3 regions of the Paenibacillus sp. FSL R7-0026 genome follow, and region 3 is predicted to be linked to each of the others. Evidence: predicted binding sites of a transcription regulator. Region 3 holds the regulator's gene; each other region holds the start of a gene.

Region 1 (10,468 bases), 760 kb from region 3:
GCGTTCAGGAGCGGCCAGATTGCGTTCACCAAGAACAACAAACATGGCCCAGCCCGTTAGCGACAGGACGAGTAGCGGCAGGGAAGCACGTCCGATCTGTAGTCCCACTAGCTCCGTCGTCAGACATGTCCCGATGTTGGTGCCGAGGATGATGCCGAGGGTGCGTCCATTGGTAATTAATCTGGCATTAGCCAGTCCAATGGTGAGTACGGTGACAGCAGTACTGCTCTGTAACAGGGCCGTTGCGCCCGCACTGAAGGCCATGCCTTTCCATGGAGCTGAGGTAGCCCGATTGAGCCAACCTGCCAACATGGGCCCAGCCATGCGCTGCAAGGCCGTTTCCATCAGCTTCATGCCACCAAAAAAGATAATAAGCCCACAGAGTAAGGGCAATATCACATCTCTAAACATAGAAACATCATTCCTTCCGTCCGGTTCCTTAACTCATCCTATGAGTAAGAAAAGACAACCATGACAAGCCTAAAGGAATTCAGAGGGAAGTGACCTAAATTACCCCACCCCAATTCGAAAGATACGGTATTCGTGCAAACGTAGTGGAGGGGACGAAATCGAATCTAAGAAGCGAAGCGTGCGCCTAAAAGCTTTCTGAAAGAAAGCTACATCGGGAGCATATGCTGTCACCGGATTTTCCCTTTAAGAAAGGGAATCAAAAAAATCTGGAGACAACAGCGATCAGAGGAACAATTCGTCGCCGTAGTGTCACTCATACAGCGCTTAAAATAACAACTTAGTGCCGAAATGCACTCAATTGCCGCACCCCAATTCGAAAGATACGGTGATTCGTGCAAACGTAGCGAAGAAGACGAAATTGTTACCGAAGAAGCGAAGCGCTCGCCTTTATCCCCGGATTTTCCCTTTAAGAAAGGGAATCAAAAAAATCTGGGGATAACAGCGATCAGAGGAACAATTCGTCGCCGTAGCGTCTCCTTTGCACTAAACCTATCTTTTCAACTAACTATGAAAGAAGTGGATCTACCTTGCCATCAGTTACACTCGAACGCAGTCGCAAAAAGCGGCTTGAACATGCACATCCATGGATATTTAACAATGAAATTGCCTCTGTTGACGGAAACCCTGGGCCGGGAGATCTGGTCAATGTATTGAATCATCAAGGTCGCTATCTGGCGACAGGATATTACAATCCCGCATCTCAGATCACTGTAAGAGTTGTAGCGTATCAACCGCTGGAGTCCGAACAGATGGACATCGCGTTCTTTGCAGCGCGTTTCCGCGATTGCTTGCGTCACCGGGAACGTTTTATCCAGGATGGAGAAGCATACCGTCTCGTTTACGGCGAAGCAGATTTTCTACCAGGCTTGATCGTTGACCGATTCGGCAGCATCCTCGTTGTACAGTTGCTTACACTTGGCATGGATCGTTGCCGTGAAGCCATTGTACAGGCACTCATTGAAGTTATGCAGCCGGAAGGCATATATGAGCGCAGTGATGTCTCAATTCGTGAACTGGAAGGTTTGGAGCAGACCAAAGGTCCACTGTACGGAGAGTGCCCACGGCATGTCACCGTTACAGAGAATGGACTACTCATTAAAGTGGATATCGTGGAAGGGCAGAAGACAGGTTACTTCTTCGACCAACGTGAGAATCGTGCAGCCATCGAACCGCTTATGAAGGGTTGGGGCTACAAGAGTGGAATCACACTTCAAACGACTGAGCAGGATGGCACAGAGCAGCTCTTGCCTGTGAATAAAAGCGGTAAGGTAGTTACATTCCCATATTGGGATGGTGCCACTGTACTGGAGTGTTTCTCACACACGGGCAGCTTTACGTTGAATGCTTGCAAGTATGGAGCCAAAAAAGTGACTTGTCTTGATATTTCGGAGCATGCCATTGAGAGTGCACGAACAAATGTGGAGCTGAACGGTTTCACTGACCGGGTCGAGTTCGTAGTTGCTGATGCATTCCAGTACTTGCGTGAACAAGTGAAAGGGCTGGATGAACGTACCGCACGTGCACGTGCAGGCGAACAGAAAGTAGATACATCCAAAGCGCTTGCAGCTGGCGGTAAAACATTTGATGTGGTCATCCTTGATCCTCCTGCATTTGCCAAAACGAAATCAGCAGTTAAAGGTGCATGTCGCGGTTATAAAGATATCAATCTGCAAGGAATGAAACTGGTCAATGAGGGTGGATATTTGGTAACAGCCAGCTGTTCGTATCACATGCGTCCAGACCTCTTCCTGGATACGATTGCCGATGCAGCGGAAGATGCAGGCAAAGTGCTTCGTTTGATCGACTGGAAAGCAGCCGGTAAGGATCACCCACAAATTTTGGGCGTGGATGAAGGACATTACCTGAAATTTGCTATTTTCGAAGTGCGCAGTAAAAAGAATTAATCGTATGATTTTCGTTCCAATCAAGTATAGATCAAGTCAAAAGTCCACAGTGTGATAGCTGCGGGCTTTTTGCTGTTTTGCTGTGTTAACGGAGATGATCTCCGGTTTTACCGGATAGTGGCAAACGTATGTTCCGAACCAAGTCAGATATGTTATACTGGGAATTAAAATCTTGTACGTGTGGTTTGGAGGATTAGATATGTCCGTTCGTTTTGTTATTGGCCGGGCAGGCAGCGGAAAAAGCTCGCTGATTACCCGGGAAATTACATCCCTGCTTCAAAAGGAGCCGCAAGGCACACCTTTGATTTTACTCGTTCCCGAACAGAGTTCTTTTCGAACAGAGCAGGCATTGGTGTCTTCTGGAGCAATTAAAGGTACCATGCGTGCAGAAGTGCTCGGCTTTCGCCGTCTAGCCTATCGTGTAATGCAGGAAGCAGGCGGTTCTGCTCGTATTCCGATCGGAGCCGAAGGCAAAAAGATGCTGCTCTACAAAGTAATCCAGCGCCGTAAGGAAGAATTGAAGCTGTTTGGTGCATCCGGCAGCCAGATGGGTTTTATAGGGGAATTAAATGACTTATATAGTGAATTTAAACGTTATGAAGTTGATCCATCATTGCTGGAAGACGGGCTGTCTGGAGGGAATAGATCATCCACTTCGCCGATTCTGGAGGACAAGTTGCATGACTTGAATCTGATATATCGTGACTATGAACAGGAATTGACCAATTTATATATTGATGATGAAGACACGTTGACCGAGCTGACAGATCGTTTGTCGGAAAGTGCATTGCTGCAGGATGCCCAGATCTGGATTGATGGTTTTCAGGGATTCACACCACAGGAGATGAGTGTGATCGGTCGGCTGATGTTGCAGTCCTCTTCCGTGACGATTGCACTGACATTGGATCGTCCTTATGATCACGGCGCACTGCCTGGAGAACTTGAATTGTTTTATCCCACGGCAAGTGCCTACGCGCGCCTGAAAGGGATGGCTGATGAACTGGGTATACCGAGCGATATAACTGTGCTAGATTCGGAGATTCCACCGAGATACAAGGATCGTCCGGGGCTTGCTCATCTGGAGGTTGGTTTCGACCGCCGAATTCGTTGGAAAAGTGATGGCCTTGATTCCGGAATCCGACTGGTTGCAGCGGAGAACCGACGAGCTGAGATGGAGGGGGCACTGCGTGAGATGCGGCGCCTGGCACAAAACGAAGGTGCACGTTATCGGGATATGGCGGTACTTGTTCGTCAGTTGGATACCTACGCTGATATAGCTGAACCGTTATTCAGGGATTATGACGTACCCGTCTTTCTGGACCGCAGAAGAAATGAACTTCATCATCCATTATCTGAGTTTATCCGTTCCGCACTGGATATTGTTCGGCGCCACTGGCGCTACGAGGATGTATTTCGCTGTGTCAAAACGGATTTGCTGCTTCCGCGTGATGGTTCCATCACTCGTGAAGATATGGACCAGCTTGAGAATTATGTACTGGCTTGTGGTATTCAAGGGTATCGCTGGACTGACGGCAAACCGTGGAAGTATGTACCTAGCTTATCACTGGAAGATAACGGTCAGGATGGCCGTAGTCGAGGACGGGACCAGATGCTTTCTTTAATGGAGAGCTGCCGAACGGTCATTACAGATTCCTTGGGTGTTTTTGAGAAACGAATGAAAAAGGCAAAGACAGCCAAAGCCCAGTGCGAGGCACTATACAGACTGCTGGAAGATGCTGAGATCGCATGGAAGCTGGAGAACATGTCTGCTGAAGCTAAGGCACAAGGTGACCCCGAACGGTCGAGAGAACATCGGCAGATGTGGGGAGCTGTGCTGGATTTATTGGATCAGATGGTCGATATGATGGGGAATGAACGGCTGGATATCACGCTGTTTGCCGGGATGATTGAGACCGGATTGACGGAACTGAAGCTGGGTCTGGTACCACCAGCACTTGATCAGGTTTTGATGGGTTCTATGGACCGTACACGCCTTCAGGACATCAAATACGTATTTATCCTTGGCGCTGTTGATGGTGAATTACCCGCCGTACCTCAGGATGATGGCGTATTAACGGAACTGGAGAGAGCGTTACTGACGGAAAGAGGCATGGCGCTTGGACCAGGTGCAACAAGACAGATGCTGGATGAACGTTTTCTGATCTATACGGCACTTACAGCGGCAAGCAGCCAGTTGTGGCTGAGTTACCCGGTTGCTGATGATGAGGGGAAAGCACTGCTTCCTTCCGAGATTGTCCGCCATGTACGGAAGATGTTTGGTCTACAAGAACAGCCATTGTTCGCTCAACCACCGGTTGCGAACTCGGAAGAAGCGCATTGGTCCTATGTCACCCATCCGGGTCAGAGTCTGTCAACGCTCATTGGACAATTGCGCAAATGGCGTCGCGGAGAAGACATCCCTGAAATGTGGTGGGCGGTCTACAATTGGCATGTATCTCGGGAGACAAGCAGACCTCAGCTGGAGCGGTTGATGGGATCGATCTTTTATCGTAATAGAGCATTACCACTACGTACAGCTACCAGTCGCAGACTGTATGGTACAGAGGTGAGGACGAGTGTCTCACGAATGGAGCGGTTCGTTGCTTGTCCGTTCTCCCATTTTGCTTCGCACGGGTTACGCCTCAAAGAACGGCAATTGTACCGCCTTCAGGCTCCTGATATCGGGCAGCTGTTTCATGCTGCACTAAGCCAGCTGGCTATGCGGTTGCGCGAAGAAAATCGTAGTTGGGGCAGTTTGACTCCAGACCAATGCCGTCAGGAAGCCGAGCAAACGGTGGAGCAGATTGCACCACAGCTGCAAGGGGAGATTTTGCTAAGCACCAAGCGATACGGTTATATTTTCCGCAAATTGAAGGACATTGTTAGTCGGGCATCCGTTATTCTGGGTGAACAGTCCAGACGTGGAAGTTTTGAACCGATTGGGCTGGAGCTTGATTTTGGACCGGATAAAACACTGCCGCCACTACGTTTTGAACTGGAGAACGGCTGTGTGATGGAGATCGTGGGTCGTATTGACCGTGTAGATGTTGCAGAAGGAGAGAATGGTCTGCTCCTGCGTGTCATTGACTATAAATCAAGCCAGACGGACCTCAAGTTACATGAAGTGTACTATGGTCTGTCATTGCAAATGCTCACCTATCTGGAGGTGCTGCTTAGTGCTGCCGAGGAATGGCTTGGGGAAACGGCGATGCCGGGAGGAACGTTGTATTTCCATGTGCATAACCCGCTGTTGCAATCCGCAAACGGCATGACATCAGAACAGGCCGGACAAGAACTGCTGAAACGGTTCAAAATGAAAGGTTTGCTGCTGGCGGATCGGGACGCAATCGCTCAAATGGACAACACCCTGGATAAGGGATATTCAGCCATTATTCCGGTTGCCCTTAAGGCAGACGGAAGCTTTTATAGTAGTGCTGCTGTAGCTACGCCAGAGCAATGGGATACGTTGCTTGCTTCGGTTCGCAGTAATATCCGTGAGATTGGTACCCGAATTACGGATGGGGATGTGGCCATTGAGCCTTATCGTATTCAGCAGGAAGTGGCTTGCACGTTCTGTCCGTATAAACCTGTTTGTCAGTTTGATGAGAATATAGAAGGAAATGAGTATAACCTGTTGTCCAAACCGGGCAAACAGCAAATCTGGGATATGTTATCTCACACCAAGGGAGGGGAAACATCATGACGAATATGCCAAAACCGGAAGGAAGCTTCTGGAGTGATGACCAGTGGAGTGCGATTTCCGAAAGCGGAGAAGACATACTGGTTGCCGCAGCGGCGGGATCAGGCAAGACAGCCGTGCTGGTTGAACGAATTATTCGTAAGATCGCAGATCCCTCCCAAGGATTCAGTGTAGATCGATTACTTGTAGCTACGTTTACCAAAGCGGCCGCCGCCGAGATGAAACAACGGATTCGGGAAGCGCTGGAACGTGCGCTTGAAGAACAGCCTGGAGAAGAACATTTGCGTAAGCAGCTGTCCCTGCTTGGGCGGGCATCTATTACAACGTTGCATTCATTCTGTATGGAAGTCATTCGCCGTTATTATCAGCAAATTCCGTTGAACCCGGCTTTCCGTATCCTGAATGAAAATGAAGCGGAAATCATGCGGCAGGAACTGCTCGAAGAACTATTTGAGGAAAAGTATGGCGAAGAAGATGAAGGGAGTACATTCCGCGAATTGGTGGACTGGTTCAGTGGAGAACGAAATGATGATGCGATGCATCGACTGGTGCAACGATTGTATGATTTCTCCCGCAGTCACTCCTGGCCGGATCATTGGCTCTCAGAGATGGCATCTGCTTTTCAGGTGGAAAGTGTGGAGGCACTTGGACATTCAGCATGGGTTCAGAGTATTTTGCGTGATGCGGCTCTTGCTTTGAGTGGTGCAGCAGGACTGCTTCGTCAAGGCATCCATATTTCCATGCAGCCTGAAGGACCGGCACCTTATGCGGATACGTTAAAAGAAGACCTGGTGATGGTAGAAGAGCTGCTGTCTGCGGCCCAGGTTATGCCATGGGAAAGGTTGCCTGAAGTGTTTCAACCCGCTGCATTTGGCAAACTGAAACCCTGCAAAAAAGATCAGACGGACCCGGCTTTACAGGATCAGGTGAAGGAACTCCGTGAGGCCGCGAAAAAGGCAGTTACCGACCTGAAAGGTTCATTGTTCGGAAGAAGTGCGTTTGCGTTCTGGCAGGAGTTGGAGCAAGCGGCACCACTCATGCAGGAGTTGTCGAGGTTGGTTAGTACATTTGGAGAACGTTATCGACAGGCCAAACAGGAACGTGGGCAAGTTGACTTCAGTGATCTGGAGCATTACTGTCTTCACATTTTGCGACATGAGGATTCAACGCCTGAACTGTCGATGCCTTCCGATGCGGCTATGGAGTACCGTTCGCGATTCGATGAAGTGTTGCTTGATGAATATCAGGATACCAATACGGTTCAGGAAGATATCGTGAAACTGATCTCCAGAGAAAACCCGGGTAACCGATTCATGGTCGGTGATGTCAAACAGAGTATCTACCGTTTCCGGTTGGCTGAGCCAGGCCTGTTTATGAACAAGTATCGCCAGTATGGAGCGAGCACAAATGAGGACGGAATGCTGGAAGAACGTCTGCATCGTACAGGTCAACGTATTGATCTTGCGCGGAATTTTCGTAGTCGAGCAGAAGTTGTGCATTCGGTCAATATGATATTCCGGCAACTCATGAACGAAGGTGTGGCAGAGATTGCTTACGATGAACGAGCTCAACTGGCATATGGGGCTACGTTCCCGTCAGAAACACTTGGTGATGAGGCGTATACACCTGAACTCATGCTGATCGATCGTCAGGGTGGTGGTCCTGATCTGACAGAGAGCACGGATGAGAATGGGGATGTATCGGTCTCCGCAGAACTGGAGAGTGCCGAACTCGAAACAGCCCAGTTGGAAGCGAGGGCGATCGCAAGGCGTATTCGTGAGATGGTTGGGGATACGGACAAACCTGCCCTCCATGTATATGACAAAGCTCTGCAAACGATGCGCCCGGCACGTTACGGTGACATGGTCATCTTGCTGCGTTCAACCTTGATGTGGGCCCCGCTCATGATTGAGGAATTCAGACAGCAGGGAATTCCTGCTGGAGGAGAACAGAGCAAGGGTTATTTTCAGGCTACAGAAGTGGAAATCATGATGTCTCTGCTTCAGCTTGTTGATAATCCAAGACAGGATATTCCGCTTGCTTCCGTGCTTCGTTCCCCGATTGTCGGACTGGATGAAGAAGAACTGGCACAGATTCGGCTTGGTGAAAAAAGACAGTCATTCTATGATGCGGTTATATCGGCTGCGGGAGATTGGAGCGATTCCTCCACTAATGCTGTACAACAATCCCGGCAGGATAATCATCCTGATTCCAATATCGTCCAGTTGCAGTGGCCGGAAGCCTGGTCAGAGATGGAACAGGGGGAGCGGGAAACAGCAGCTTCAGTTGAGGCAGAGATTCTGGACGATGTACATGAATTCGATGTGCGTACAGTACAGACAGATGGAATGCAAGATGCTGGTGTTGCGGGACATGCAAGTGAGGATCTGGGTATAACGGAGATCTCAGGCTCGGAGTTGCAGCAAAAGTTAATTCGTTTTATGCGTCAATTGCAGCAGTGGAGACTTGAGGCAAGACAAGGCAGTCTAAGTGAACTGATCTGGCGTATGTATCGGGAAACCGGTTATTTGGATTGGGTTGGTGGTCTTCCAGGAGGACTGCAACGTCAAAGTAATCTTAAGGCTTTGTACGATCGCGCACGACAATATGAGGAATCAACTGCGAATCGCGGCTTGTTCCGTTTCCTGACCTATGTCTCCAGACTGCGGGAAAACGGGGGAGACCTCGGGACTGTAGCAGGTAGTTCTGGTGAGCAGGACAACGCCGTACGTATCATGACGATTCACCGGAGTAAAGGTTTGGAGTTTCCAATTGTCTTTGTCGGTGGCATATCCAAGATGTTTAATCAGCAGGACTTGAATGCACCGTTTCTAATGCATAAGGAACTGGGGTTTGGCCCGAGGTTTGTGGATCGTGAGAACCGGGTTGCCTATCCTACATTAGCCAATCTGGCGATTCGTCGTCGTGCGCAATTTGAATTGCTTGCTGAAGAGATGCGTGTGCTGTATGTTGCGTTGACCCGTCCCAAAGAGAAAATGATTCTGCTGGGTACTGTAAAAGATGCCGCGAAAAAAGCGCTCGCGTGGTCTCAGGTCAAGGATAGCCCTGAAGTGGCATTACCAGACTATCTGCTGGCTGCAGGACGGAGTTACCTGGACTGGATTGGGCCTTCCTTGATGAGACATCCAGATGCGGCCGTGCTGCGTGAACTTGCTGGAAGCAATGATTCGTTCTCAGCCTGTCTTGCAGATGATCAATCACGATGGGCGATCTCTATTATTTCCGCCGATCAGGTATCCCGTGACCATGTGGTGGATCAGACACTCGGAGAAGAAGACGGGATAAATGAGGTACGGAAAGAACGAATTGCTGCACTAAAAGCCGTCCAACCCGTGAAGTTGGTTACATCTTCAACTGTAGAAGAGCTGACGAAGAGTGCACAAGATACGGCTAACCAAAACATTGGAGATGAAGGTGCAGACACAGTAGCTCTTCAACAAGAGGAGACACGGCTGATCAACGAGGTTGATCAACGACTTTCATGGACGTACCCCTATGAAGCAGCAACTCAAGTAGCAGCCAGTACATCTGTCACGGAGTTGAAAACGTTACTTGCGATGCAGGATATCCAGTCCGTAGAGGTGATGGAGGAACTGGGAGAGCAGTCCGAGACATTATTGGAACACAACACCCCAGGAAGCAATTACACCAAAGATGAAGCAGGCCATGTACTACGTCGCGTACCCGATGAATCTAACGAGCGCGAGACTGGATCAGGGGCAGATTCAAACGGTACGGTGAACCTTCCGGATGCGGGATCTGCGGGTACGTCTTTCAAACTGCACCTGCGTCGTCCCAAATTCATGGAGGCAACGCAGCTGACAGGGGCAGAACGGGGGAACGTGTATCATACGTTGATGCAGCATCTTCCTATAGATGGATCATCTGTTGATTCACAGCTTATTGAACAGACGATTGAGCGGTTGATTAAGCTTCAGATTTTACTGCCCCATCATGCTGCGGCTATCGAACCTGAAGAACTGGCCGGATTTTTCAATACAGAACCAGGGAAAGAATTATTGCGTGCAGCATGGGTGAAACGGGAAATTCCGTTTGTGTATGGACTTCCGGCACATCAGTCTCCAGTGGAATGGCTACATCAACAGGCGGCGAACTCAGATATACAGATGCTAAATGAAGATAGCAAAATGCAGTCAACGATTGAAAATGAAACCGTGCTTGTACAGGGGATTATCGATTGTCTGTATGAGGTGGACGGCGAGCTTGTCTTGCTTGATTACAAGACGGATCGGGTGTTGGAGCATCGTGGTGGTTTGGATGAACTCACCAAAAATTATCGCTTCCAGCTAGATCTGTATGGACGGGCTATTGAAGATATATTAGGTCGGAAAGTTGACCGGAAATGGCTGTA
Region 2 (10,468 bases), 1.5 Mb from region 3:
AGCTTTGGACATGAGTATAACAGTTCGCCGCAATATGCGTTTTCAGCCATTGGTGGTGATACAAAAGACCCGGATCAACTGCTTGCGCGTATACGTGAAGAAGTGGATGCCATTGTAGAAAAAGGGTTCGAATCCACAGATTTTGAACGTGCACGCAAAAAGAAAATAGGCGGATATTTGCGTATGCTCAATTCACCAGAAAACATTGCGCATGAATTTACACGTCAGCAATTCCGTGGCGGTGATTTTTTCAATATGCTCCCGCTCTATGAATCGATTACACTGGAAGATGTTAATCTCAGACTGAGAGAGCATATTCGCTGGGATCAACTGGCTGTATCGCTAGTCGTGAGTCCTTGATATGGAGAGGGGAACAGGACAATTGAAGGCAATCGGGGAAATGACTGTACTGGTAACTGGCGCAAGCGGTGGTATTGGAGCGGCTATCGCAGAACGCTTCGCCAGAGTGGGAATGAATGTTGTTATACACTATATGAAATCGCATGAAGCAGCGAATGAAGCCGCCAGGCGGTGCATGGAACAAGGCAGTGGAAAAATCATGACTGTGTCTGCGGATCTTCGCAGCCGGGAACAGATTGAGCGCATGCGTGAGAAGCTGGAGTCGCACAATCTCATGCCAGATATCCTTGTGAACAACGCAGGAATCTCGCACTATGGGATGTTGGCTGATGTTACAGAGGAGATCTGGGATGAAGTGATGGCGATTAACCTCAAAGGCACGTTTATGTGTACACAGGAAATGATGCCTCACATGATCTCCCAAAGGTATGGCCGAATCATTAATGTATCGTCAATCTGGGGACTGTCTGGTGCTTCTTGTGAGGTGCTGTATTCCACAACCAAGGGTGGGGTGAATGCATTTACCAAAGCGCTTGCGAAAGAACTCGCACCTTCCGGAGTAACCGTAAATGCCGTTGCTCCTGGCGCCGTTCAGACATCCATGCTGAACCATCTGGATCAGAGTGAACTGAAGATGCTGGAAGAGGAAATTCCGGCAGGAAGACTTGCTCAACCTGATGAAATCTCATCACTGGTTTATTTTCTGGCCCTCCCTGAATCGGGTTATATCAATGGGCAGATTATTAGTCCGAATGGCGGTTGGTTAACGTAAAACAGCAAGAAACTTGACTGGTTGTAGACGAAACAGGTGAAGATTGCCTGGAAGCAACCGTTTCTAGATTATTTTCAAATTGCTCGTATATAAAATGTCTCGAAAGCACATATTACAACTGTTGATTTTAAATCTCATGCGTCATCTAAGGAGGATTTATCATGTCAACAGAAAAAACAGTGCTCTCCAGCTTTGACACATGGAAGAAGTTCCTGGGTGACCGCGTACTGCAAGCAGAGAAGATGGGGATGAGTGAAGAAACCATCAACAAACTTGCGTATGAAATCGGCGACTTCCTTGATGAGAAAGTCGATCCGGCGAACCATTCCAACCGGGCATTGAAAGAGTTATGGGATGTCGGCGATGCAGATGAGCGTCGTACGATTGCGTGCCTGATGGTCAAATTGGCCAAACAAAACGCATAAGATTACAGATGAAGAGCTCCCGCAAGGGGGCTTTTCTCTAATGATTACAAACGGATTACAGAGCTGTTCTTGTAATTCATTTTCATTTTATATATCATTAACGTGACCCATTTTTAGAAGATGTCTCAGATTGTTGTCCAGTGGACACGTTCTGTTGCTGTCGAATAATGTGGAATAATGCATTACGGGGTGTTGAAATGGAATCTAAACAATGGTACATGGAATATAAAATACATAAGAACAGACCCGGTCTGTTAGGCGATATTGCCTCTATGCTGGGGATGCTTGAAGTGAATATATTGACCATTAACGGTGTTGAAGGCAAAACTCGAGGCATGCTGCTTGAATCGGATGATGATGAAAAAATCCGTTTGCTTGGTGAAATGCTTGGCAAAGTAAACAGCATCACCGTCTCGGCTTTGCGGCAACCTAAATTGGTGGATATTTTGGCCGTGCGTCATGGCAGATACATTGACCGTGACTCGGATGATCGCAAGACATTTCGTTTCACACGAGATGAACTTGGGTTACTTGTGGACTTTTTGGGTGAAGTATTTAAGAGGGAAGGTAATCAGGTCATCGGTTTGCGCGGAATGCCTCGTGTTGGCAAAACGGAATCCATTATTGCGGGCAGCGTATGTGCAATGAAGCGATGGACGTTTGTTTCCTCCACACTTCTTCGTCAGACGATAAGGAGTCAAATGTCCGAAGACGAATTGAACCCGAACAATGTCTTCATCATTGACGGAATTGTAAGTACGATTCGTTCCAGTGAGCGGCATTACAATTTGTTGCAGGATATTATGTCCATGCCTAGCACCAAAGTTATCGAACATCCGGATATTTTTGTACAGGAATCCGAATATGATTTTAATGATTTTGATATTATTATTGAACTTCGCAACAATCCGAATGAAGAAATTATTTATGATACGTTTACGGCTAGTTACACCGACGAATTGTAAGGAACCGTACGGAATCATGAAATAGATTAGCAACAACTCAAGAGATAAACATAAGGAGGAGATGGCATGTCTGAACTGGGTCAGCAGTTAAGGGAGGCCCGGCTGCAAAAAGGGATGAGTCTTGACGATGTACAGGAAATGACAAAAATTCGCAAGAGGTATCTGGAGGCCATAGAAGCAGGAGACTATAAAGTGCTGCCGGGCAGCTTCTATGTGCGAGCTTTCATCAAAACCTATGCGGAGACCGTGGGACTGAACCCTGATGAGCTGCTGGAGGGACACAAAAAAGACGTACCCGCAGAAGAGACGGAAGCAACGATGGAACCGGTTATTCAGAAGCGTTCCAGCCGTCCGGTTGAGCGTAGTAATCGGTGGATGTCTGTCGCGTTGATGTGGACATTCCCTGTTTTGATCGTAGTACTGTTGTATGTATATGTGGTGTATAACAATGGTGATGAATCAGATAATCCGGGGCTTGATTCAGTCAAAATTACAGACAGTCAACAACAGCCTGAGGATAAACCGGATCAACCTGCCGACAACGGACAGGCATCTAATCCGCCTGCGACAGATTCAGGTACTGACAGTACTGGTGAGGGCGACGCTGGTGGTAACGGTGGCGGTACAGACACGGAAGGACAGACGGACGGTCAAACGGATGGCCAAACTGATGGCCAAACTGATGGCCAAACGGACGGACAGACGGATGAAACTGAGGAAGAACCAACTGACAATTCCCCGTCTAATGTGACTGTTGCAGAAGATGGGAAATCAGGAAATATTACGAACTTTAAAGTTAACGGTAGTGCAGGGCAACCTGTAACGGTTACGATCAAAGCAACAGGCCATAGCTGGCTTGAAGTGTACAAAGGCGAAAACTCCAGTGGAGAGAAGTTGGAGTATGGTAACACAGCCGAAGGTGACAGCTATACCTTTGAGCTTGATAGTACAGGCATGTATATTAAGTCTGGTTACGCTGCAGCGACCACGATTGAGGTTGGCGGGCAAGTTGTAACGGATGGCAAGGCGACCAATCGGATCCGTCTAAAGCTTGGTGAAGACAGCAGTAACACTACTTCTTCCACAGGTGTTGAAAATGGATCAACGGACGTTACAGGCGGTACCACTGGTAGCGAATAACCGGGTCAACTGCAGGAGACAATAACCGTGTCTTAACTTGCAGTTAACTTTTGGTGAAGTGAGGTGGATGGCTGTGACAGTCAGCTGGATCGTAACAGGTTTAGGGATCATTGTCAGCCTCCTGGGTTATTACCTGACTCCAAGTGCTTGGGGTTACGGAATATTGGGTTTTGGACTTGCACATGTACTTTTGGGTGTGCTCGATATGTTCAGACAGCCCAACCGCAGCCGCTATTAGGTTGGAAGCTGGACCAGCAAGCATTTTTGGCAGCCACTTGAAGTGGAAGCCAAAAATGCTTTTTTCTTTGTGTAAAACAGCTTGAAATTAGACTTTTGCTTAAGGTATCCTCTATAATGTTACAGAACATACGATTAACTGAAAGGGTGACTGGTTTGAGCTCAGAAAATTCATTTGATATCGTGTCCAAAATGGACTTGCAAGAACTGACAAATGCCGTTACACAAACCGAGAAAGAAATTGGCACTCGTTATGACTTCAAGGGCAGCAAGAGCAGCCTGAAACTGGATAAGGATGCGTTAACGATCGTATCTGATGATGAGACCAAACTCAAGGCTGTCATTGACGTGCTGCAATCCAAAATGGCGAAGCGTGGTCTACCATTGAAAAACATTGATTACGCAAAGGTAGAGCCAGCGTCTTCTGGTACAGTCCGCCAGCGTTTGAATTTTAAACAGGGGATTGATCAGGACATCGCCAAGAAAATCAATATTCTGATTCGGGATTCCAAGATGAAGGTGAAGAGTCAGATTCAGGGAGATCAACTTCGGGTAACTGGTAAGAGTAAAAATGATTTGCAAGCTGTCATGCAGCTGCTAAATGGTGCTAACCTACCTTTGGATTTGCAATATACAAATTTCAAGTAATATGGCCTTTTTTAGCAAAAGTGTTTTTTGACACGGTATTGGGCGTATATTATACTAAGTGTGCATTGCTGGCAGTCAAGCATCAAGTCCAGTCCTCATCGTTTGCTGACTTTGTGAAAAGCAGTACATCTTCTGGAAGTCACCGGAACGTTTAAAGCGTTTTGCTTTTGAGCGGTTGACTTTATTTTTTGCGTTTCTACATAGTGGGATCATGTTAATATGGATTGACATTGAAACTGTACATTTCATGTTCCGGATGATGATAACGGGATTATGATGATTGTTTGGAGTAATGGAGGATATGAGGGAGGGCGTCTTGTGAATTTACCCAACCGGATTACGCTTGCACGAATTTGCTTAATCCCTTTTTTGATGGTGTTCCTGCTCGTGGATTTTCCATTTTATCCAGAGCCGTTGCAGCTTGGAAGCTTGTCGCTTCCGTATAATCAACTGATTGCTGCTGTTATTTTTATCATCGCCGCAAGCACAGATGGAATTGACGGATACCTTGCGCGGAAAAATAACATGGTTACCAATCTGGGGAAACTGCTCGATCCACTCGCAGACAAGCTGCTGGTTACTGCAGTTTTGATCTCGCTTGTGGAGATGGGCAAGCTGGATTCCTGGATTGCAGTTGTGATTATTAGTCGTGAATTTGCAGTTACCGGCTTGCGTCAAATTGCATTGCTGGATGGTTCGGTTGTTGCCGCCAGTGCTTGGGGCAAGCTGAAGACTGTAGTGCAGATTGTGGCGATTGTGCTGTTGCTGTTGAACAATTTCCCGTTTTCATACACGGGTATTCATGTCGATATTATCGCGGTATGGGCAGCAGCGCTTATTACCATCTGGTCGGGTATCGATTACTTTATCAAAAACAAAAACCTGCTTCATTTAACAAAAGCATAATGGTTTGTTCTTAAATGGGTAATCATGAAGGAAGCATTGGGTCAGGGGCAATAGGAAATTATCCTATTGCCCTTTGATCACTCACCACGTGTACAGGAGGATGCTCAATGAAGGCAGAAATCATTGCAGTTGGCACAGAGCTACTGCTTGGACAAATCGTCAATACCAATGCCAGATACCTATCCCGTGAATTGGCTGCGATGGGGATCGATGTATATTTCCAAACGGTGGTTGGGGATAACCTGAACCGACTTAGTGAAGCTATTCGCATTGCGCAGAGCCGTGCAGACGTTATTTTATTTTCCGGTGGCATCGGACCTACCCAAGATGATCTGACCAAGGATGCGCTCGCAGCTGTTCTTAACCGGAAACTGCATACAGATCGAATGGCAATGGACAAAATTGAGAGCTTTTTCAGAGATCGTAATGTGGATATGACAGAGAATAACCGACGTCAGGCGATCGTTATTGATGGCGGAACACCTCTGGCCAATGAAACGGGCCTTGCGGCAGGAAATGCGATTTCTGACAATGACAAATATTATGTTGTGATGCCTGGACCACCTAAAGAGTTGATTCCAATGTTTGAACAGGAAGTCAAACCTTGGCTGTTCCAGCATGTACTCACAGAAGAGATGCCGATCTATTCCCGAATGCTCAAATTCGCAGGTATTGGTGAATCTGCTCTGGAAGATCGACTTCTGGATCTGATTGACGCGCAAACAGACCCTACGATTGCTCCTTACGCGAGCGAAGGCGAAGTTACGGTACGTGTCTCCACAAAGGCTGCGAGTGAGGGAGAGGCGAAGCTGAAGCTGGATGCGATGGAGGTTCAGATTCGGGAGCGTTTGACAGAACATCTCTACGCGAACGAGGATGTGCCTATAGAGTACACGATTGTAACCATGATGTCTGACATGGGGCTGACGCTCAGCGCTGCTGAGAGCTGTACAGGAGGGCTTGTCATGCAAAGTCTGACCTCTGTACCCGGAAGTGCGTCAATGCTCAAAGGTGGAATTGTTTGTTACTCCAATGAAATTAAAGAAAAGCTGCTGAATGTGCCTCATGATTATCTGGAAGGTGAAGATGCACCTGGGGCGGTGAGTCCTGAGGTTGCAAAAGTGCTTGCTGAGCAGATCCGCATGATTGGCGATGCTGATTTTGGCTTGGCTGTTACCGGTGTAGCTGGACCGGGATATTCGGAACGTAAGCCACCCGGACTTGTCTTCATCGCTCTTGCTGAACGTGGAAAAGAGACGGAAATTCATGAGCTGCGTATTAATGGTAATCGCGAGACGGTTCGCATTCGTTCAGCCAAAGCGATTCTCTATCGCTTATGGCAAAAACTTGTGGCGATGGATTGATTAGTTAATAGCTTCGATTGCATTTACAGTTCCAAGCAAGTATAATTAAGGAAGACGGAAGAACCGTAGAATTAGGCTTTACAGCCTTGTTTACGGTTCTTTTTTCTGTTTAATGGAAAGTTTCCTTGAGGAAGAGGCGCCTCGGCCTTTACAAAAAAACGAATGTATGTTCGAAAAAAAGCTTGGCAAACGTGTTAAAACAAGGTATCATTATCTTATAAACAGTAAAGGGTGTGAGCTTATTGTCAGACCGTCGTGCCGCGCTTGATATGGCGCTCCGTCAAATAGAGAAGCAATTTGGTAAAGGATCCATCATGAAACTGGGTGAGTCCACTCATATGAATGTGGAAATTATTCCCAGTGGTTCCTTGGCTTTGGATATTGCATTAGGAACAGGCGGCTTGCCTAAAGGCCGTATTGTTGAAATATATGGACCTGAATCCTCTGGTAAAACAACCGTAGCATTGCATGCTATCGCTGAAGTACAAAGAGCGGGTGGACAAGCTGCATTTATCGATGCCGAGCATGCTCTTGACCCACAATACGCAAGCAAACTTGGTGTTAATATTGATGAATTGCTTCTGTCTCAGCCAGATACGGGTGAGCAAGGGCTGGAAATTGCAGAAGCTCTTGTGCGCAGTGGTGCAGTAGATATCGTCGTTATTGACTCTGTAGCCGCATTGGTTCCAAAAGCAGAGATTGAAGGCGAAATGGGTGATTCACACGTTGGTTTGCAAGCGCGTTTGATGTCTCAGGCGCTGCGTAAACTGTCTGGTGCAATCAGCAAATCCAAAACAATCGCAATCTTCATTAACCAGCTTCGTGAGAAAGTCGGCGTTATGTTTGGTAACCCGGAAACAACACCTGGTGGTCGTGCTCTGAAGTTTTATTCCACAGTACGTCTGGATGTGCGTCGTATTGAGAGTATCAAATCAGGCAATGACATGATTGGTAACCGTACTCGTATTAAAGTTGTGAAAAACAAAGTGGCACCTCCGTTTAAACAAGCGGAAGTGGATATCATGTATGGTGAGGGTATTTCGAGAGAAGGCAGTATCATTGACATTGGTACAGAGCTGGACATCGTTAATAAAAGTGGTGCATGGTACTCCTACGAAGGCGAGCGTTTAGGACAAGGCCGTGAGAACGCAAAGCAGTTCATGAAAGAGCATAAAGATATTGCTGACATCATTGAACAAAAAATTCGTGTAGCCAGTAACTTGGTTACTGCTGTTCCTGCGCCAACTAGTGAAGAGCAACAAAAAGAAGCAGAAGAAGAACAAGAATTGTTTGAAATCAACGAGTAATCTCTCAAAACCTCCCTTGTAGGGAGGACCCTGAGGGTGTTCCCCATTGGACTCCGTAAACTTATCTGATTGAGCTTGGATCAATCTGGATAATGGATTGTAGTGGGAGTACTCGTGCTGTCTAACAGCCCCTGTCCCAATGGACAGGGGCTGTTAGCACGCTAACTGTGAAGTAAAGGCCGGGCAGAGTTCCCGGTCTTTTGTATTATTAGTGTTCTTTGTCTTATGTGAAGGTGTGTTTGGCGTAGTCAGAATGAAAATGTTATGAAAGGGGAGACCAGAATGGATCAACATGACGAGGATTTATATGAAGAAGCAGAACAGGATGGCCTATCCCAATTTCCGGACAACGAAGAACTTATTATTACACGTGTAGAACGAACGAAGAGCAGGCAAGCTCGTTATCGAATCACTTTTGGCATCCACTCCATTACGGTTCTTGAAGATGTGATGATTAAATACAGGATGACTCAAGGTAATACGTTTATGAAGAAGGATCTGGAGGAAATCATTGTAGCTGACGAGCGACAGCGGACGTATGCACAGTCTCTGCGTTTTTTGGAGCATAAGCCACGTACGCGCCATGAATTAAGTCAGAAACTTCGTCAGAAGGAGTTTGCTGCACCTTTGATTGAAGAGGCGCTGGATCGGCTTGAGCGGGAGAACCTGGTGGATGACGATCTATTTGCGAAGGAATGGACAAGACAGCGTATGGAGGGCAAGCGGAAGGGAAAACTGTGGATAAGGCAAGAGCTGCGTCAAAAGGGCATTGCCAATGATCTCATTGTTGAGGCACTAGAAGGGATCAGTACAGATGCAGAATTTGAGACTGCCTTGAGTGCAGGACGCAAAAAATGGAATCAGGTCAAAGGGGACGTCAAAGAGAAGAAAAATAAAACGCTTCCCTTCCTAATGAGACGTGGTTTTTCAATGGATATGGTGCGCCGGGTCGTGAATTGTTTAATTGAAGAAGATGAGGCTGGGGACCCTGAAGATGACGAAGCGTTGTTATGGGATTAGCAGACTAGAGTCTCTATACTGCATTCTCTTGACAATTTCTTTCGTCAAATACTAAAATGGACATGAGTCTGTAAGAAATGGACAACCCTTTTTCCTTCCAAAAAAGCGGTTTCGGTTTCTTAAGATTTATACCATTCTTAATTATGGGTTCGCTGGAAACAGTGAATAGTACGTGGAAACATGTACATGTGAAATGAAAATCGGCGGGGGATCGCCGTGAGTATTCGTTATTCCCAAACATATGTAAGGTTTGAAAACTGCAAATTGACCCAAGGAATGCCTTGGAGGAACCAACGAGGAGGTGAACAGTATGAATCCTGCAATCACGATCGCTCTCGTTGTGGCCGCGCTAATCATTGGGTTCGGAGTAGGGTATTTTATTCGCAAATCTCTTGCAGAGGCTAAAATCTCTAGTGCGGAACAAGCTGCCGTACAAATCGTGGAGAACGCGAAGAAAGAGGCAGAGGCACTGAAGAAAGAAACGGTGCTGGAAGCGAAGGATGAAATCCATCGCATTCGTGCTGAAGCTGAAAAAGACACTCGTGAACGTCGGAATGAAATTCAACGACAAGAAAGACGATTGTTGCAAAAAGAAGAGTCGCTGGATAAAAAATTGGAATCACTCGAACGTAAAGAAGAGCAAGTGGCTAACAAAGAGAAACGAATTGATGAGACTCAGCAGCAGATCGAAATGATTTACAAAAACCAGGTGACAGAGTTGGAACGTATATCCAACCTCACCATGGAAGACGCACGCAGTATCATACTGTCCAACGTAGAACAGGAAGTCCGTCATGAGACGGCTCAAATGATCAAGGACATTGAACAACAAGCGAAGGAAGAAGCGGACAAGAAGTCCCGCGAGATTATTACACTCGCCATCCAACGTTGTGCGGCTGACCACGTAGCGGAAACAACGGTATCTGTTGTTACCCTGCCAAATGAAGAAATGAAAGGCCGGATTATCGGTCGTGAAGGACGTAACATCCGTGCGCTTGAAACCCTTACAGGGATTGACCTCATTATCGATGATACGCCAGAAGCTGTTATTCTGTCGGGCTTTGACCCGATTCGCCGTGAAATCGCCCGTACTGCCCTGGAGAAACTGGTGGCTGATGGACGTATTCACCCGGCACGGATTGAAGAGATGGTTGAGAAATCCCGCAAAGAAGTGGATGAGCGTATCCGTGAATACGGTGAGCAAGCTACCTTTGAAGTGGGCGTGCATGGTCTGCATCCGGATCTGATCAAAATTTTGGGCCGGTTGAAGTTCCGTACAAGTTACGGTCAGAACGTCTTGAAACATTCCATGGAAGTCGCTTAT
Region 3 (10,468 bases):
GTCCCCTGATTCTTCTTCATTTGCCCCACGTAACATTTTTGTGTTTATCTGTAACCAAGGCTTACCTTTATAACAAACACATTCGTTCGTCGATTTAGATGATCGCAAAACTCACTTTTCATTAATGTTAAACTGTCTGAAGCAAAAGATTTAAATCAAACTTCCTTAGAAATTCTGATTGCCACGAGATAGAAAGGAATACTAGCATTCACACATTTAAAATTGCAAACATCGTCCAAATACATACAAATGGATGTTTCAACTGTATGTTGAAAGTTTCATATAGAAGAGGTATACTTTAATTAAATTTTGAGCGATTTAATTTTAAATAATTAATTGGAGATGTTATTATGGATCAGGCAAAACAACTAGTGACAGAACAACGTACATTTTTTTATACAGGACAAACTAAAAAGATCGAGTATCGAATTAATGCGCTTCAACAGCTTAGAAAAGGAATTGAAAAGTATCAGCAACGGATTCAAGATGCACTTCGGGCAGATTTGAACAAATCTGAGGCGGAAGCTTACGGTTCCGAGATTCGCATTGTTCTGGGTGAACTGGATTTTGCATTAGAACATCTGCAGGAATGGGCTGCACCTAAACAAGTCCCAACCAATTCGGTTATGCCGGATGGGGTCAGTACCATTTACCCTGAACCATACGGAGTGGCTCTTATTATTGCACCTTGGAACTATCCTTTCCAACTGGCCTTTGGTCCACTGATTGGAGCAATTGCAGCTGGTAACTGTGCAGTTATTAAGCCTTCTGAATTAACACCAGCCGTATCTCGTCTGACGTATGATCTGATTCAGGAGATCTTCCCTCAGGAGTATATTGCGGTCATGGAAGGAGAAGTCGAAGCTAGCACGGCATTGTTAAAAGAGAAGTTTGATTATATTTTTTTCACAGGTAGCACGGGTGTTGGTCGCATTGTTATGAAGGCAGCTGCGGAGCACTTGACTCCTGTAACTCTTGAGTTGGGCGGCAAGAGCCCTGCTATTGTCCATAGTGATGCAGATCTGAAGCTGGTGGCCCAACGTATTGTTCGCGGTAAATTTCTGAATGCAGGGCAAACATGCGTTGCTCCGGATTATTTGCTTGTGCATGAACAAGTTCATGATGAACTGATCGATATGATTGGCGCAGAGATCAAAGATAAATTTGGGGATGATGTGTTACAGAACGCTGATTTCCCGCATATTGTTAACGCGCGTAACTTTGATCGGTTGTCGAAATTCCTCACAGATGGCAAAACGCTAATTGGTGGGCGTTCTGTATTTGAGCAGTTGCTTATTGAGCCGACTGTACTTGGAGATGTGAACTGGGAATCACCTGTTATGCAAGAAGAAATCTTCGGTCCGATTCTTCCTGTATTTACCTACAGTAACCTGAACCCGATGCTGGATGAGATCGTTCGCCGGCCAAAACCATTGGCACTATATCTCTTCACACAGGATGAGCAGCTGCAGGATCAGGTTCTGAATCAAGTATCCTTCGGTGGGGGATGTATTAATGACACACTTTCTCATATGACTTCACACTATCTCCCGTTTGGTGGTGTAGGAGAGAGTGGGATGGGCTCATATCACGGACAACAGAGCTTTGATGTGTTCTCGCATCACAAAAGTGTTCTGAAACGCAGTGAATAATTAGCCGCTAAAATAACATAAACATGAAAAAAAGAGGTTGTCCTGTTCATCAGGGCAACCTCTTTCGTATTTCATTACATCTAGTTTTGTTACTTTAGTTAAATATTAATGAATATCTCTGAAAAGGCCTATGACTTTACCCAGAATACTAACATGTTTCAAACGTAAAGGTTCGAAGGTCGCATTCTCCGGTTGAAGGCGAATATGATCTTTCTCTTTATAGAACGTTTTCACTGTAGCTTCATCGTCTTCAGTCATTGCAACGACGATATCACCGTTATCAGCAGTTTGCTGTTGACGGACAATAACGTAATCTCCGTTAACGATTCCAGCTTCCACCATACTATCTCCCACTACCGAAAGCATAAACACTTTCTGTTCGCCTACATAATGTGTAGGAAGAGGGAAGTAGTCTTCAATGTTCTCGGTTGCAGTGATTGGAACCCCGGCTGTAACCTTACCAACAACAGGAATACGTGCAACGCTATGAGCAAATTGATGAGAATGCTCAGACTCTTCCTGGCTCAAAAGCTCAATGGCTCTTGGCTTGGTAGGGTCGCGTCGGATCAAACCTTTTTTCTCCAAACGATCCAAATGTCCATGTACTGTTGAGCTGGAAGCCAGTCCAACAGCTTCACCAATTTCCCGTACGGAAGGAGGATACCCCTTCAACCGGACTTCATTTCGTATAAACTCCAGAATAGCCTGCTGCCTGCTGGATATCTTCGACATACCGTATCAACCCCATTTTAGTAACGTTTGGGAAAATTATAACATAGAACCTCCGTTCGTACAAACATAAGTTCTAAATAAAATAGCATTAAATCAGTGTTTTTTAACTTATAGAACAGTAATTGTCCAAAAGGCAGAGCATAATACTGCAAATACTTTGCAAAAGAACTTCAATGAAGATATTTCTCCTTCAAAAAAGAAGCGAACAATTGTTCTAAAAATCTATTGAACAAAACAAGTGTTCGTGTTATATTGATTTCAACAGATAGGAACAAACGTTTGGAGGCGGGTATTTAATGAGATATTCTACTTATCAAAGCATTTATGAACCGATGAATTCGGAACTGGTGAAGTCTAACATAGGGAACTACATGAAGGTTTTAGCGCGTTTCAAGATTTCTTCATGGATGTTAAAGGTAGCCATTACCTCTATGATTATATTTATTGGATGCAGCACCGTTTTAACTGTATTTGCCGGCAATGAGAATGATGTTCAGCCTGGAGGAAAGATAGCTGTTTCACAAGGGGAAACATTATGGAGTATTTCTTTGGAACATAAACCGACGAATATGGATACACGTATTTATATAGAAGCAATTAAGAAAGTGAATCAACTTCATACAACTTCCATCCAAGTGGGTCAAGTACTAGCTCTACCGCAATTTGCAGAATAAAATGCAGATCAATGAGTGTTAGCGCGTGTCAGCTTGACAAGCTGCCTTTATCATGGCAAAGTTAATATGACTTTGTATTTTTGGAGGGGACAAGCTTGGATATAGATAGTCTGGTAGCACGCATTAACGAATTGGCTCGTAAGCAAAAGTCCACTGGATTGTCGGAGGAAGAACTTGCTGAACGTGCCGAGCTAAGAGAGATTTATTTGAGCAATATTCGCAGTAATTTCAGACAACAACTGGATACCATTGAGATTGTTGATGATGAAAATGACAAAGGCCACCAAGGCAAACTCAAACACTAACGAAACCTAAGGATATCATTATGATATTTAGGTTTCTTCCTGTTATTTTGAGTGTGCAATTTATAGGGGGAAATGTTGGTTTACAGTTATGTAAGCCGATACAAAGACACATAAGGGGGATTCTCATGTCGCGTTCGTTCGAGAGAACGGTTAAGAAAAATTCCAAGCAGTTAAATCAGCAACGCAAAAAAAGTGGTCAACCAATCACAGGTACACCAGGTGAAGAAGTCTTTAAGGGACGCAGCCTTTTGTTCCCTATATTTTTGATCGGTCTCGCCTTTTTGTATCTGTTTATGAGCACATTCCTTGTGCAAGCTCCAATGACAACTTGGGACTGGGTGACCATGCTGCTTTACGTATTTTTGGCAGTCATCTTCATGCTTCGCCGTCCATACATCAAAATTAGCAGTAATCGGATTATAACGACGAAGGGAAATCGTGAACGTTCAATCGGGGTTGACGATATTGTCAAATTCAGAATTGAACCAGGTACAGTTGTTATCGAACATAACAGTCGCGGGAAAAGATGGGTGTTTACCAAGTTATTGAACCGTTACGATACAGATGCGATTGCAGAACGTTTGCTGAAATTTGCAAAAGCACACCAGATCACCGTGGAAACCGTCGAAAAGTAATTATTGCATAAAGGGGTAGATGATCGGAATGGCGTTAAAAGCGATTTTGTTCGACCTAGATGATACTTTATTATGGGATGAGCGTAGTGTTCGAGAAGCTTTTCATGAGACTTGTCTAATCGCAGCGAAAGAGACTGGGGTCAAACCAGAAGAACTTGAAGAAGCTGTTCGTAATGAGGCACGTGGGCTGTATGAATCATATGAAACCTTTCCTTTTACCAAAATGATTGGAATCAATCCGTTTGAAGGCCTTTGGGCTAACTTTACTGGTGGGGATCAACCTGAGTTCCGTCAGTTGGAACAGCTTGCTCCAGTTTATCGTAAAGAATCCTGGCGTCGTGGCTTGTTGAAGTTGGGTATAGATCGGGAAGATCTTGCTGAACAACTTGCTGCGCAGTTTGGAGTAGAACGGAGATCCAGACCTCATGTGTACGAAGAAACGATGGATACCTTGCGTCAGTTACAAGGAAAGTACAAACTGTTGTTGTTAACAAACGGTTGCCCTGCTTTGCAACAAGAAAAGTTGGATGGTGTACCTGAGTTGACTCCTTTCTTTGATGAGATTATTATCTCGGGTAACTTCGGAAAAGGAAAACCAGATCCGTCGATATTTGAACATGCTTTGAATAAACTGGGTGTTAAACCCGAAGAGAGCATGATGGTTGGAGACAAGTTAACGACTGATATTCGTGGTGCTTTATCATCTGGCATCCAATCCGTATGGATTAACCGTGAGCATAAGACCAACAATGAAACGTATGCGCCAGACCATGAAATAACACATTTATCGGAATTAAATCAGCTTATTGCTAATTTCTAAGCAGATCTGCTATAACATCTTTCCTCAGCACCCTGAAACATTGGAAGCTTCAATGAACGATGATGTCGTTCTTGAAGTTACCAATGTTTTTTTATTTGAACTTATTGACTAAATTACCTTGTTAAATGAGATCTCCATTTTTTTTGCTAAAAGTTATTGAAATTAGGGGGAAGCTGGATTAGAATATAACTAACATACTAGTATGACTAGTATTTAGATTGTCCTAAAGCAATTCCTTTTTGACTTACTTCATTAAAATGGAAGCAGGGAGTTATTGCTTATTATTTTGAATTGATTGTAAGCGCTTAATTTTTAGAATATCTTCTTTCGATTTGGAGATCACACCACTTAGTAAGTGCTAATGAATGATGTGAAACACCTTGGTTTGTGTGATTCTACATAATACACCAAATTGATATCGCTTACATTCAGCAATTATCTATTTGGTAGTGGGGGTGAAGTTAAAGGAGTTGTTGTCTTCTACAAGAGGAGAAACGATGGGGATTGTACATGAATTACTCTTACTTATCAAGTCCTGGATCGGAGTGAAAACACATGGAGTCGGAAACCGCTAAAACAACGTTAACCATGACATCTTTACGTAAAGAGAGCAGATTACGAACCGCAGCAACCTTGTTTCGCAAAGACTGGCAGCTGTATTCACTATTAATCCTTCCCATCATTTATCTCCTTATTTTCAAATATGGGCCGATGATTGGTAATGTGATTGCGTTCAGACGTTTTGTTCCCGGGGGAAGTATATTTGGAGAAACGTGGGTTGGATTAAGGTACTTCAAAATGTTCATTGAGGACCCTACCTTCTGGAGAGTATTCGGTAATACGCTGATGTTAGGCGGACTTGCGTTACTCTTTACATTCCCGGTTCCAATCATTTTTGCCTTGATGCTTAACGAAGTGAAGAGTAAACGATTCAAAAAGTTTGTACAGACCGCGTCTTATCTGCCTCATTTTCTGTCTATCGTTATCGTTGCGGGTATGATCCTGCAGCTGACAGCAGTGAATGGCTCCATTAATGGACTGGTGGCTTTCTTCACCGGAGACAATATTCCTTTTATGCAGCGGGCTGAGTGGTTCAGAACAATCTATATCACTTCTGAGGTATGGCAGGGTATGGGTTGGGGAGCGATTCTGTATCTGGCTGCACTGACAACCATTGATGATTCTTTGTATGAAGCTGCGCGTATCGATGGTGCCAATCGGTGGAAGCAAACGATTCATGTAACGTTACCAGGGATCTTGCCAACGATTGTGACGTTATTGATTTTGAACATGGGTAATTTCCTGGCAGTTGGATTTGAAAAAATCTTACTCTTGTACAATCCGCTTATCTATGAGACATCTGATGTGATCTCCACTTACCTGTATCGGGTGGGACTGGAATCGAGTAACTTCAGTTATGCTACCGCAATTGGCTTGTTCGAATCGCTGATCGGTCTGATTCTGGTGTTCTCCGTAAATGCCATCTCACGCAGACTGACACAAAGAAGCTTATGGTAAAGGAGGAGCATCATGCAGGAATCCAGATCTTACAAGGTGTTTAAAGTATTCAATGTTATCTTTCTGCTGTTCGTGGTATTTATAACACTTTATCCATTCTTAAATGTCGTGGCACAATCCTTCAGCAGTGAGTCCTATATTAATTCAGGTAAGGTTAGTTTGTTCCCAAGAGGATTCAATGTGGAGACATACAAAACCATCTCACGTGACAGCATGTTCTGGACGAATTATAAAAATACGATTATCTACACTGTAGTAGGTACGATAATCTCAATGTTCATGACGACCATTTTCGCATATGCCCTATCCAAAAAGAGGTTGATGGGTCGCAAGTTTCTGACGATGTTTGCCGTATTCACCATGTTCTTCAGTGGTGGATTGATTCCAAACTATGTGTTGATTAATTCCCTTGGGTTCAACAACACCATGTGGGCACTTGTTGTTCCTGGCGCAATTAGCATATATAACATGCTGATCATGAAGTCATTTTTTGAAAATATGCCTGAAGAACTGGAGGAAGCTGCCTCCATTGACGGTTTGAACACATACGGGATTTTGTTACGCATTATATTGCCGCTTAGTAAAGCAGTTATGGCAACCATGGTGCTGTTCTACGCAGTAGGTCATTGGAATTCCTGGTTCCCAGCCTTTCTGTATCTGGACAAAAAAGAACTGTTCCCGGTCACCATTTATTTGCGCAATATGATTGCAGGAGCGACAAGTGGGGCATCTGCCGGTGCAACCTCAGCTGATAACCTGACACAGATTGCTGCCAATATTAAGTCAGTAACGATGGTATTAACCATCTTGCCGATACTTACCATCTATCCATTTGTCCAAAGATACTTTGTAACCGGTATCATGTTAGGGTCTGTTAAACAGTAATGCGTACCAGACAAATTGATTCACATGATTAACTTTTAGAGGTTGTTTAAAAAGTTCTATGGCAAGGTCAACCTAAACCAAATTCAGGGGGATAACCTAAATGAATCAAAAGCCACGTAAGTTTGTTGGTAAAATGGTGTTGGCATCAATGATGACCGTTGTTCTGGCAGCATGTAGCAGCGGTACCGGAGCTGGAGGTGACGTCACAGAAGTTCAAACCAAGGCAGCGATGGAGACGTACAATGTAGGGGATACATTCAAGGCGACCGAGCCATTTAATCTCTCCATACTATATAGTGATCAACCTAGTTATCCGTATAAAAAAGACTGGTTACTTTTTGATAAAATTACCGAACTGACGGGTGTTACGCTTGAGCCAACGATTGTACCCATGAGTGATTACCCTCAGAAGAGATCTCTGTTGATTAGCTCCGGTGATGCACCACTGGTTATTCCTAAAACGTACCCTGGTGAAGAGTCTGCATTTGTATCATCCGGTGCGATCCTGCCAATTAGTGATTATATTGATTTGATGCCAAACTTCAAGGATAAAGTGGAAAAATGGGATCTGGAAGATGAACTTGAAGGACTTCGACAGGAAGATGGAAAGTACTATGTACTCCCGGGTCTGCATGAAGAAGTATGGCCAGATTACACATTACTCGTAAGAACGGATGTTTTTGAAGAAAATAACATCGCCATCCCGACCACATGGGACGAATTGTATGATGCAGCGAAGAAACTGAAAGAGATTTATCCGGATTCCATTCCATTCTCGGATCGTTTCCAATTCAATAGTACGTTGAACATCGCTGCTACTGGCTTTGGTACCAAGGCTGGATGGGGTTTTGGTAACGGATTGACGTATAAGGAAGATCAGGATGAATTTGTATACACAGCTACAACACCAGAATACAAAGAGATGCTAACGTACTTTAACAAGTTGGTATCCGAAGGATTGCTCGATAAAGAAAGTTTTACACAGGATGATGATCAGGCTGTACAGAAATTTGTATCCGGCAAATCATTCATGATTAATGGTAATTCCCAAACGGTGGTGCTGCACCGAAATGATATGAACAAAACGCTTGGAGAAGGTAAATACTCAGTTGCAAAGATTACAGTACCTGGTGGACCAAAAGGGCAATTAATGTCTGGCTCCAGACTTGAAAACGGTGTCATGATATCCGGGAAAATTCAAAAAAGCGAAAACTTCAAAGCCATTATGCAATTTGTGGATTGGTTATACTACAGTGATGAGGGTCAAGAGTTTGCCAAATGGGGCGTTGAAGGCGAAACATTTACCAAAGAGGGCGGAAAACGTAAATTGGTAGAAGATGTGAACTACAATGGCTTGAATCCTAAAGGCACGAAGGATCTGCGTATTGACTTTGGTTTCTCTGGTGGAGTATTTGCCTACGGGGGTACGACAGATCTGCTGCAATCCATGTTTAGTGAAGAAGAGTTGAAATTCCAACAAGACATGAAGGATACCAAGGAAGTGATCCCGGCAGAACCACCAATTCCTTACTCTTCAGAAGATCGTGAACGGGTGACACTTCTGAGCACACCACTGAAAGACTATTCGGATCAAAATACACTTAAATTTATCTTGGGTGAGCGGAACTTGTCTGAATTTGATACGTTTGCCAAAGAGCTGGAGAGTCAAGGATTATCTAATTATCTGAAGCTGGCAAATGATACGTACAAAGCTTACAAAGAAAACAAGAAATAATTTAGTTGATGTTGGCCAGATTACCGTTTCACACCGATATATAAGTGGAACGGTAATTTGTGCTAAGATGAATGAATACGGCTGATAGAAAGAGGTCTAGGCATGTCACTTAATCAAAAAATTAGAGGCTCGACCCGGGCATATTCATATAACCTGTTAAAAGAACGCATTCTTCACCTGGAACTTAAGCCGGGCACCAAGATTTCAGAGAAAGAGATTGCAGATGAACTGCAGGTGAGCAGAACACCCGTTAGAGAAGCATTCATGAAGCTTGCTGAAGAAGAACTGCTGGACATTATTCCCCAGAGTGGAACGATCGTCTCTCATATTAATCTGGAGCATGTGGAAGAAGGCAGGTTTATGCGGGAGAAGATGGAGAAGGAAATCGTTACTTTGGCTTGTGTTTCTTTTCCTGAAGAGTTCAGATTTCGACTTGAAACCAACATTGCAATGCAGGAAGTCTGTATAGGAAAAAACAATTTCTATCGGCTTTTTGAACTGGATGAAGAGTTTCATCAGATTTTGTTCCAGGGCACGGGTAAGCTGAGAACATGGAAAATGTTGCAACAACTGAATATCCCGTTTAATCGATTGCGTTTATTACGTCTAGCCGAGGACTCCAACCTGGAGGTCATTATCTCCCAACACAAAGAGATTTATCGTCTTATCACAGAGCGTCAGACCGAGCAAGCTGTTCAGGTGATGGAAGCTCATCTTAGACTAGTTGTTATTGAACAGGAATCGATTAAGGCGAAATACCCGCATTATTTTATATAATGCACCGATGTTGTATACTACTCTCCATATGCATATGCGAAAACCCCTGTTCAATTGAACAGGGGTTTTGGTTAAGCAAGTTGTAACACGAGAGTGTTAGGCTTGTTTGATAAAAGTAGGATCAGGGTATGGATCTGCAATCCAGCCATCTTTTTCGATGAACAGACGTACAGCAATAATTTGTTTGTTCTCCATTAAAGTGAAGAAGTGCGGTGTATTCTCAGGTACAGAGATAACGTCTCCAGGAGACAGTTCTACATTAAAGTAGCCCACATCATCTGTAGCTTTGATAACAAAGATTCCTTTACCAGCAACAATTGCACGAATCTCATCTTCAGCGTGGGTGTGGATCTCTTCGAACTTGGCCAGCTTTTCTTCGATATCTGGTGTTTGTTCGGACAGCGTGATGACATCCCAGATCTGGTATCCGCGACGTGCAGCCAAATCTCTGATTTCATAATCGTAAGTTTCCAAAACCTCGGTTTTCTGTTCATCAGTTAATCCAAAGTTATTTTGCAGATCAGTGTTCAGTTTGGAAGCGTCCCACTTCTCATATAATACTTCGTATTTGTTCAAGAAATTTCGAACATTTTCGTCACCAGTGATGCGTTCGTTCGTATTTCGGATAACAATTTCAGCCATGTTCTTTCCCTCTTTTCCACTTGGTTTAATTGAATTATATCGGATTGCTTTGTTTTTGTCGATTCTCAAATTCCGTTCATATTCGTGCAAACC

What was found. The regulator LexA, encoded in region 3, represses DNA repair genes until DNA is damaged. The targets are predictions, from matches to a motif close to CGAACATATGTTCG.
Region 1: addB (helicase-exonuclease AddAB subunit AddB) is a predicted target of LexA. The motif match lies at 2,497-2,510, and genes of this name have one in related genera.
Region 2: recA (recombinase RecA) is a predicted target of LexA. The motif match lies at 6,977-6,990, and genes of this name have one in related genera.

Annotation. Positions count from the first base shown of each region.
Region 1 is NZ_JBBORG010000001.1:4,474,918-4,485,385, reverse strand. It holds gene MKY44_RS19825 (Na/Pi cotransporter family protein) at 1-411, opposite strand, end outside; gene MKY44_RS19820 (class I SAM-dependent rRNA methyltransferase) at 999-2,375, shown strand; gene addB (helicase-exonuclease AddAB subunit AddB) at 2,575-6,078, shown strand; gene addA (helicase-exonuclease AddAB subunit AddA) at 6,075-10,468, shown strand, end outside.
Region 2 is NZ_JBBORG010000001.1:2,184,236-2,194,703, forward strand. It holds gene yfmH (EF-P 5-aminopentanol modification-associated protein YfmH) at 1-360, shown strand, start outside; gene ymfI (elongation factor P 5-aminopentanone reductase) at 362-1,132, shown strand; gene MKY44_RS10035 (DUF3243 domain-containing protein) at 1,294-1,557, shown strand; gene MKY44_RS10040 (DUF3388 domain-containing protein) at 1,755-2,522, shown strand; gene MKY44_RS10045 (RodZ domain-containing protein) at 2,589-3,662, shown strand; gene MKY44_RS10050 (hypothetical protein) at 3,736-3,900, shown strand; gene MKY44_RS10055 (YajQ family cyclic di-GMP-binding protein) at 4,056-4,547, shown strand; gene pgsA (CDP-diacylglycerol--glycerol-3-phosphate 3-phosphatidyltransferase) at 4,866-5,453, shown strand; gene MKY44_RS10065 (competence/damage-inducible protein A) at 5,561-6,817, shown strand; gene recA (recombinase RecA) at 7,060-8,124, shown strand; gene MKY44_RS10075 (regulatory protein RecX) at 8,407-9,144, shown strand; gene rny (ribonuclease Y) at 9,455-10,468, shown strand, end outside.
Region 3 is NZ_JBBORG010000001.1:3,718,790-3,729,257, reverse strand. It holds gene MKY44_RS16425 (aldehyde dehydrogenase) at 351-1,652, shown strand; gene lexA (transcriptional repressor LexA) at 1,758-2,384, opposite strand; gene MKY44_RS16415 (LysM peptidoglycan-binding domain-containing protein) at 2,681-3,058, shown strand; gene MKY44_RS16410 (DUF896 domain-containing protein) at 3,154-3,363, shown strand; gene MKY44_RS16405 (hypothetical protein) at 3,489-3,998, shown strand; gene MKY44_RS16400 (HAD family hydrolase) at 4,027-4,818, shown strand; gene MKY44_RS16395 (ABC transporter permease) at 5,407-6,336, shown strand; gene MKY44_RS16390 (carbohydrate ABC transporter permease) at 6,349-7,221, shown strand; gene MKY44_RS16385 (ABC transporter substrate-binding protein) at 7,322-8,956, shown strand; gene MKY44_RS16380 (GntR family transcriptional regulator) at 9,059-9,733, shown strand; gene MKY44_RS16375 (cupin domain-containing protein) at 9,830-10,375, opposite strand.